DNA from 3 places in the Flavobacterium branchiarum genome. Region 1 is predicted to be linked to each of the others. Evidence: riboswitches for the same ligand, from Rfam matches in the RefSeq annotation. Region 1 holds a riboswitch; each other region holds the start of a gene.

Evidence for each region. A riboswitch is a leader RNA that binds a small molecule or an ion and turns the genes downstream of it on or off. The one in region 1 is predicted to bind cobalamin.
Region 2: another riboswitch for cobalamin. It lies ahead of QWY99_RS09610 (TonB-dependent receptor); the one in region 1 lies ahead of QWY99_RS10490 (cell surface protein).
Region 3: another riboswitch for cobalamin. It lies ahead of QWY99_RS03850 (TonB-dependent receptor plug domain-containing protein); the one in region 1 lies ahead of QWY99_RS10490 (cell surface protein).

Annotation. Positions count from the first base shown of each region.
Region 1 covers NZ_JAUFQQ010000003.1:2,255,944-2,259,161, reverse strand. The annotation lists gene QWY99_RS10495 (DUF5074 domain-containing protein) at 1-141, opposite strand, end outside; gene QWY99_RS10490 (cell surface protein) at 172-1,377, opposite strand; cobalamin riboswitch at 1,509-1,693, opposite strand; gene QWY99_RS10485 (hypothetical protein) at 1,945-2,322, shown strand; gene QWY99_RS10480 (CusA/CzcA family heavy metal efflux RND transporter) at 2,407-3,218, shown strand, end outside.
Region 2 covers NZ_JAUFQQ010000003.1:2,046,300-2,049,517, reverse strand. The annotation lists gene QWY99_RS09610 (TonB-dependent receptor) at 1-1,481, opposite strand, end outside; cobalamin riboswitch at 1,598-1,807, opposite strand; gene QWY99_RS09605 (DUF1810 domain-containing protein) at 2,168-2,632, shown strand; gene QWY99_RS09600 (alpha/beta hydrolase) at 2,774-3,218, opposite strand, start outside.
Region 3 covers NZ_JAUFQQ010000003.1:745,114-748,331, forward strand. The annotation lists gene QWY99_RS03850 (TonB-dependent receptor plug domain-containing protein) at 1-1,518, opposite strand, end outside; cobalamin riboswitch at 1,547-1,777, opposite strand; gene cobC (alpha-ribazole phosphatase) at 1,855-2,391, opposite strand; gene QWY99_RS03860 (adenosylcobinamide-GDP ribazoletransferase) at 2,376-3,173, opposite strand.

The sequences.
Region 1 (3,218 bases):
AGTAGCAGTGCTTTTATTCTGTTGAATTTTAGCAGATAAGTTTTGTTTAAGATTATATCGTATTTCATCCTGCACTTTTACTTGCGCATTGGTAAGAAATACAAAAAGTAGCAGAATTTGTAAAAAGTAATTTTGTTTCATTTATTTAAGTTGAATTTTTAGAGTTTATTTTTATTTTATATATAGGTCATAGGCGCCAGAAACTTCAGTAGAAACTTCTCCCAACCAACCAGCTTCTTGATTTATCCCTGTATATACTTTAACAAAATCTATCCCAGGAAGTTTTACATATTTTCCATCTTTATCGACAGCCCAAGAAATATCAATATTAGAACCTTCATCATTATTTGGCGCATTATCAGCATATCCAAAATCAAATGATTTACCTACCCAATAGTTTCCAGTTCCACTTTGGTCATAAAAATTGTTTTCGATTTTTGTCCCAGTTAAGCTATAGGAAGCCTCAGTAATCCAAAGCGGATAATAGCTTTGTGAATGAAAGGTACTTTGTGTTTTATACCCAGAACCACCAAGGTTATCATTCCATTTTATATATTCTATGTCAGTTTGCCAAAATTCATCTCCTGCAACTTGAGGTTTGTTAGCATCAGGTTTGAAATAGGTAATGGTATAATTCTTAATTGTCGTCTTTTTAAAATATTCACTTCCTGCAATCTCGTACCATTCGTCTGCATCAGGCTTTCCGTTTTTATTTTTATCATAAGCAACAAGAATAATCCCTGGTTCACAAGATCCTGAGCGTGATTCATTGGCTTCACCTCCCCAAAATGCATTCCCTAAAATTTTAAAGTCTCTTCCATTCATATTGGGGATTGTATGATCAAAGCCAAATACAACGTAACCTCCAAAACCTCCTAGCGAGATCATGCTCGCTTGTGATCCTACAAGTGCTTTTTTTGCTCTATTGATGAGATTTGCTTCTGTATTTCCGGGTGCGTATATTGGGATTTCATTGGTAAACTGACCTACAGCAGGACGGAAATCAGATACATCAGAGATGTATTTACTATAACTTACTGGTTCTTTAGTTACATTAATTACAGCCGTATATGTTTTTACAATTCCATTAGTTTCTGCTTTCAAAGTCAGAGGATAGTTTTTTAAATACGGGCTAATGAAATCTAGTTGTGAACTTTGTGAAATAATAGAGTCATTGATACTCCAAGTAAGTTTTGAATCGCTAGGTAGATTCGGATCAATATTCAGAACATTAAAGCGGTTAACTGTGTAGGATTCAGTGAGTACTTCGGTAGGATTTACATTTTCCTGATTTTCATCTTTATCGCAAGCCATAAAACCAAGCAAGAGAATTGATAGAAACGAGAGTTTTAAAATTTTAGAAGGATTTCTTTCCATATTTAATTGTGATTTATTTGAATAAAAAGCAAATAATTACAACGCTTACGGAAATATAGAGGAATGATGATTGCGCACGCATTTAAGCACACAAAACCAGCATTGTCCTTAGCTTTATTCCACGAAAGCGTCAAACATTATATTATCTGGCAGGTCTTCTGACTTACTCCATTTTTGAAATCCTTCCCATTTAAAAACAGTGGATATATTTTTCAAAAACTTTAATGCGGAGCTTACAGCAGCGGGTCTGTCTCGGATTCTCACCGAATTCCCTATTAAGTGCTTTTTATGGCGCACCAGATTTCGGCAAATGTATAGAAAATATAGATAGAAATAATTTAAAGCAAATTCACTAAAGTAGTATTACCAAAGCTTTTCAATGGATTAGATAGGATTAGATTAGGATTGTTTTTTTAAAACAGTGTTTAAGTTGTAATAATTTAGTTTTTTATGAATTTAATTGTGAAAAACTAAAGTAAAATTGGTTTGTATTTGTGTAATCATAAAAATTGAGCGGTTATTGTTATTGGCATAAATTATTTAGGTATAAAAGTTAAATTTGTCAAAGTGAAAAAGAGTATTATCTACATATTTATTTTTTTAATAACCTCTAATATTGGGGTTTTTCAGCAGTTTTATAAACTGCCAGTGCTGTTTCAGCATTTTAATGAACATATAGAAATAAAGAAAGTAAGTTTTATTGATTTTTTAGAAATGCATTATTGGGGCGAAGATCAAGATGATGATGACGGTGATCGCGATATGCAACTTCCTTTTAAAAATATAAGTGGTTATTCGTTGCAACTTGTATTTATACCTACAGACAAACATGCCATTTACATTCCTTTTAATACTAGTCTAACACAGACTAAAGGTATTCCGTATACATGTAATTTGTATGCTAACCCCGCTTTATTTTCGGTATTTAGACCTCCAGTAGTATAATTTGATTTTCAAAAATTTTATTGTGGTTAAGGCATTTAATATGTTTTAGCCATAGCGTTATTATTTCTAAAATTAAATCAAATTATGCTTAATAAGATAATACAATTTTCAGTTAAGAATAAACTGGTAATTGGCGTCTTTACATTGCTATGGATTATCTATGGTGTGTATGAAGTGAGTCGTTTACCTATTGATGCCGTTCCAGACATCACAAACAATCAAGTACAAATTATTACAACAGCTCCATCACTTGGAGCAGAAGATGTAGAGCGTCTTATTACTTTTCCGATAGAACAGGCAATAAGTAATATTCCGCAATTAAAAGAAAGTCGTAGTATTTCACGCTTCGGACTTTCGCTAGTTACTATCGTCTTCGATGATGATACAGATGTGTATTGGGCACGTCAGCAAGTTGCAGAGCGTTTACAAAAAGTAGAGATTGATGAAAATGCCAGTACTCCCGAAATGGCTCCTGCAACAACAGGACTTGGTGAAATATATCAATATGTTGTAAAACCGCAGCCAGGTTATGAAGCCAAGTATTCGCTCGAAGATTTAAGAACAATTCAGGATTGGACTATCAGAAGACAATTGCTAGGAACTCCTGGAATTGCCGATGTAGCCACTTTTGGAGGAAAACTTAAACAATATGAAATTGCAGTAAATCCAGCACGACTAAAGGCGCAAAGTCTTACCATTAAAGAAGTGTTTACAGCATTAAGTAGCAATAACGAAAACACTGGAGGTGCATATATTGAGAAAGGTCCAACGGTACTTTATATTCGAAGTGTTGGACTTACTAAGAATATAAGTGATATTCAGAATATTATTGTAAAAAACACCCAAGCAGGAACTCCAATTCTTATTAAGGATATAGCCGATGTAAAAATGTCTTC
Region 2 (3,218 bases), 210 kb from region 1:
CTTTTTCCTGCGGGCAAATTATAAGTAAAACCAATATCGTATTGATTCATATATTCAGGTCGTAGTGTACTAGAACCAACCATAGTATAATATAAATCATTAAAAGTTGGCATTCTAAATATGCGCTTTGCAAATGCTCTAATATTAAAGTCATAATCTTTAAAAGGGGTATAACTAATAAACAAAGCAGGAGTCAACTCTTTTTTATCTGGCGCTTTGGCGTTATAACGTACTTCTTCCTGCACATAAGTCCCAACAAGACTACCTAAAGCCTTAAATTGTCCAACTCTAAGAGAACTTGCTAATGAAAATAATGCCGTATAGCGTTGCGGAAACGAAAACTGCGTTTGTATTCCTTTTCTTGTTGCGTCTAATTTATTGTATTGAAAATCGGTTGATAGCGAAACGTCCCACGTATGTAATATGCTGTACATATTTACTGCAGAGAAATATATTTCTTTTTGATAATAACTATCATCGGACTGTGCTCCTTCTGTTACTATTTCGCCTAATATGCTTGTGGTATCTCGTGCAACATAATGTGTGTAATCATCTGCATATTTAAGCTTTGCCTGAAATTTATATTTTTTTGTAAAATCCTTTATTATAGATGCTTGTGCGAAGAAATTCTTATCAGTTTGTCTGAATCCATCTGAAAACTTGTTTTCAACAATAGCTCCTGGTGCTCCCCTATCAGAATCATAGTAATACACCTTTGCATCCCACGTACCGTTATTGATTTTACCATAAATACCTGATTCAAATCGTAATGCTTCTATATCACTATTATGCCTTGTTGCTGTAGTATCATATGCCACGGTACCATCTTGATTGTCTCTTTTATATCTAAATTTGTACTGACCGTTTGATTTGATGTATTCTGAGCTTACACTCATGCTTACTTTATCACTTAATTTTTGTTCCCATCTAAAAGAAGGATTGTTGTAATTTATAGACATCGTTTTATAGCGTACTAACAAATGTGTCTTTTTATTATCATCAAAAACAGGGCGTTTTGTTTTTAGATAAATTGCTGAAGCTGCCGCAAAGTCCTTTGCCGACTGAAAAATTTCACTTTTCTGTCCATTATACATCGTAAGCGACTCCATATCGTCTAAGGAATATTTACCTAAATCAGTAACTCCATTCTGGGCATTACCCAATTGAATTCCATCATAAAAAACACCCACATGATGGGTACCCATATTACGTACATCGACTGTTTTAAGTCCTCCAAGTCCTCCGTAATCTTTAATTTGAGTTCCAGCAAAGTAGCGAAGGGCATCGGCAACATTATGGCTGGCTAAATTTTCTAGTAATTTCCCTGAAAGACTTTGTACTGGAATTACTTCTTGAAAAGGTTTTCCTTTTAGAATTACTTCTTTTAAAGGTCGAATACTATCATTTGATGCTTGAGAATAAAGCACGAATGGGGCACACAACGTAAAAATAAATAAGAATCTTTTTTTTCTATTATACATCACTTAATAAATTATAAAAACTTAGCGAGGTATAATAAAACAGAATCATAAGAAAAAAAGCCCATTATAAAATAATAGGGTGTTTTCTTGTTCTTCAACTTTGTTCCTCGAAAGTTTTAAACTATGTGATTTTGGCAGGTCTCCTGACTTATTCTATCTTTAAAACTGCCTTCCCATTTGCTGGAGCAAACAGTGACATAAGTAACGTTTAAAGACTTATATAGAACTTACAGTAGCGGGCCTGTTCAGGATTTACACCTGATTCCCTTTTAACTATTTTTGCTTAAATTATTAAGAAAAAATAGACCAAAATTTTAGGTAAAGATATAACTATACTTCATAAAAAATAATTGTTATCTAATAAAATTACAATTTTCACATTAAAATCATCAATAATAATAGGAAATCTATAAATGGTTAAAGTAAGATATTTGTAGTGTTCATGAACTTAAAAATAAAGTGAACATAGTAAGAATACAAGGGAGTTTCAATTGGTGTTATGAAGTCACAATTAGAGTAATTTTACTATTGAATTACAACTAAGAATTGAAGTTATTTTATACAACAATTAAAGTAAGATATTACACTACTTCATCATAAAACACACACTACCTGCGTCTTTGATTTGGATTTACCTATATTTTTAAGTACTTTTGCACTCTTTTTTTACCCAACATGATATTATAATGCCAAACACAAACAAAGATTTAATCCGCTTTTTAGAAGCACAAAACCAGTTGTATCTTACTGCTCTTTCTGAAATAAAAAAGGGAAAAAAAGAAACCCACTGGATGTGGTTTATCTTCCCTCAAATTGTAGGATTAGGCACTAGCGATACTTCTAAATTTTATGCTATTACAGATTTAAATGAAGCTACAGATTTTGTTGCTCACCCGATTTTAGGTAAGCATCTTATTGAGATCTCAGAATTGATTTTGACTTTTAAAATGAAATCTATTGAATCTATCCTTGGAGAGTTAGAATCACGAAAGCTACGCTCTTCGATGACTCTTTTTACCATGGTAGAAAATAGCAACCCAATTTTTCAGCACGTACTGGACGCCTTCTTCTCTGGAGAAAAAGATCCTCTTACCTTGTCCATTATTAATTCAATTATAAAGGAATCTATTGAAACAACTACACTGTTATAAAGCAGTATTACAATAGATTATTTACTCAAAAAAAACACTACGTTGTATTTGCCATAGCAAATCTGTAGTGTTTTTTTATTTTAATTTTACTACCTACTACTTCGTAGATTCAAAAACAAGAATAAATTTTCAATTTTTAATTTATTGGATATTAAATTGATTTTCAAATAAAGCTAATTGATTAGACAGTGCTTTACTCCAATAATTAGTGTCATGTCCTCCACGAGATTCAATGTAAAAATGCTCAATTTTTTGATTGGTTAAAAGTTGATGAAAATCCCTATTCATATCAATCATTTGACCATCTTCTGTGCCGCAATCAAAGTAATAAAATTGATTTGATTCTTTCATTTTATCAGCTTTATTAAAAGTTAAATATTCCTGAGGTAAATTTTTATACTCTCCCAGAAACTTGTCTACTTGATAATTGTGAAAGTTTTCTCCAAAACGATTAAAATCAATTGCTCCACAAGTACTTCCGACAATTGAAAAAGTATTTTTATAAGTTATTCCAATATTTGTTGCCCCATAACCGCCCATGCTCCAACCTAAAATTCCTCTAAATTTTCTATTTTTAATTGATGGA
Region 3 (3,218 bases), 1.5 Mb from region 1:
AATGGTATAAGCATATGTTCCATTAAGAGTAAAGTTGTGGTTCTTTATTTTCGTTCTCCATTCTAATAATACTTCACCACCGTAGGCTCTAACTTTGTCTGTGTTTTCGGGAGACCAATTATCGCCTCCACCTTCAGATGGTATCCAACGCAATAAATCTGTTATTGAATTGTAATAAGTAGTTAGAGATAAGGAAAAGTTTTTTGTGAAAAATTCATTACCAATTTCTGCTTGATATGAATTTTCTGGTTTTAAATCAGGATTTCCACTTCCTTGCCAATACAAATCGTTGTAAGTAGGCATTCTGAAATTCTTTGAAGCATTTAGTTTGATGCGATAAAAATCTGTAAATTGATATCTTGTACCTAAAGAAAAAAGGAAAGGGTTTCCGTATTGATCTGTTATTTCCTGACGAATGCTGGCTGTGTAGTCCCATTTATCAGTTACATAATGTTGTAATAATAAGCTAGCAGATCCTATTTCTCTACTAACGTTATCAATGCTAGAGCCGTATCCTTTGTTACGGTTGTAATCAATGATTGTATTTAGTTTAATTTTGTCATTTACATCAAAAGCTAAATCGTATTTTATAATAGATGTTTCAACTTTTCCATGAGTGAAAAAATCGGAAGTAATATTTGGGAAATATTTATAAGATTCTCCGATGTGAGCAACTCTTAATTTGGAAGTAAAACGATTAAATACATTCTCCCATTCTAAGAGATTACGAGTATTGAAATCATTATATTTTGTTTTTGTAGCGTTTGGAGAAGTCAAAGAAAAATGACGTTCTGAATCATAAAATTGACTGTATAATTTCAAAGTGTTTCTAGAATCAATTTTATAACCAAATGTTGTGTTTAAACTCGTGTTATAGTATTCCCCATTGAGATTTTTTTGATTGCTGTTACCTGGATATTTAAAATCATTTTCAGAGCTATTTCTTGAAAAGCTAACCTGAAGGCTATATTTTTTTGATGAAATAGCAGTGCGATAATTTAAGCTATAGGTGTCATAACTTCCTGCGCTAAAAAATAAATGATTTGAGAAATTATTTTTAAAAGTTAAGTCATTATTAAGATGAATACTTCCTCCAATAGCTCCACTGCCATATAGAATACTTCCTCCTCCAGCTTTTACAGCTATAGAATTAAAATCTCTTGTTCCGATTGTGTTAAAATCAGCTTGACCTAAAAATTGCGAATTGATATTAATTCCATTCCATATAACTGCCGTTTGTGCACCAGTAGTTCCTCTAAAAGAGGGTGCAGAAGTCATTCCGAGGCCATTTTCTTTAAAGTAAATAACAGTATTGTAATTTAAAAGAGAAGTTAAAGAGGCTTGGTTTCGATTAATTATGGAATCGTTAAGTACTTGAATAGACTGTGAATCAGAATATTTTTTGAGATTAGTATCTGAAACTATAACTTCTTTTAGTTTTGTTATAGAGTCATTTTGTGCCGAAATGAATTGGCAAATTAAGATAGAAAAGCAGATAAAGAATTTTTGTAATGTCATAATTTCTAAACTCTTCTTCCCGAGAGTTCGATATTTGTTAACAAAGGCAGGTCTCCTGGCTTACGTCTTATTGTTTACCTTCCCGTTTTAAAACAGTGGTTTTGTAGCTAACAATAAGCATTCCTTACGGAACTAAGTTTACAGTTGCGGGTACAGCTCAAGCTTTTTGAATGTAGATTTAGATGTTTTTAAATCTTCAATTACTTAATTCCCTTTTAATGTGTGAAAAAATAACACAACCTTAATATGGCTGCAAATATAAAGGTAAAAATGCTTAAAATTAGAATTTGTTCTGACTTTAACCCAAAATGCAAATCAAATGAATCGTTTTAGGATTTAAATTACGATTTTTATAACCTGACCAAAATCGACTTTATTTTGGAAAGCATCTTTTAAAGGAAGAGAATTTAAAAGACATAAAATGCTTCGGACAACTCCAGCATGAGCAACAATAATTACTTTTTGGGAAGTTTTACTTAGTATTTCATTTTCCATAAAATCAGAAACTCTTTCATGTAAATCGACAAAAGATTCTCCATTTGGGACGCGAATATTTACAAAATCTTCCATCCAAGGGTTTAGTTCTTCTGGGGAGATTTCGTTCCAGTTTTTCATTTCCCAATCACCAAAATTCATTTCCATTAAACGTATGTCTTCTTTGTAATTTGTAATTTGAGTTTGTTTTTGGATGTACTTGCTTAGTATTGTACAACGTTGCAAAGGACTTGTATATAGTAAGGCGTCTTTAGGCAATTGCTGTACAATGGTTTCAAAAATTACATCGTAAGGTTGGGCTATGTTTACATCTGTTTGGCCATAACAAACTCCTTTTTCGCAAACAGTTTCGGTGTGACGTACTAAATAAATTTCCATATTGCTATAACACTTAAGTAAAAGATAACTTCGCAAACTTGTTGAGTTGCGCCTAAACAATCCCCAGTATAACCATCAATCCATTTTTGAAAATAACGTGCTAAAAAATAACGTGTCAAAAATACTGGAATTAGAACCCAAAGTAATTGATATTGAAAATAAGAAAGAATTAAAAGAGGTAATAAACCAAAAAAGAATGCTCCTACAACTTCTTTCCAGCTAAAGCTTTTTGCAATAGGTTTGCTTTTGCTTGAAGCATCTTCACGAGAATATTCATGTGTGAATACAATGCTAATCGCAGCTAAGCGGCTAATAGAATGCCCAGCAATAAATAGCAGAAGGATTATAAAAACAGCTTGCTGATTTGTAATTGATTTTATCGTTATTAATTCAGTTAGTAATTGAAATTTCAATAAAAATAGTAATACCACACCAATTGCACCATAAGCACCAATTGCGCTGTCTTTCATAATTAAAAGAATTTTTTCTTTGGTCCAACCGCCACCAAAACCATCACAAACATCGGCAAAACCATCTTCATGAAAAGCGCCAGTAGTTAAGATTCCTGTAATCATTCCTATAATTATTGAAGCTGTAGTAGAAACCAAAAATGAAGCGCCATAAAAGGCTAAAAAAGAAAGACCTCCAACAATCCATCCAATTAAAGGAAAATAGCGACTTGCTTTATTTAGATAATCGGGATTGTGATCAATGTTTTTTGGACATGGAATTCGAGTGTAAAACATTAAAGCGGTAAAAAAGATATGAAGTTGTTTTTTCATTTAAAGTAGCTGTTGTTATTTGGCTAAAGCCAATTTGATTTTGAT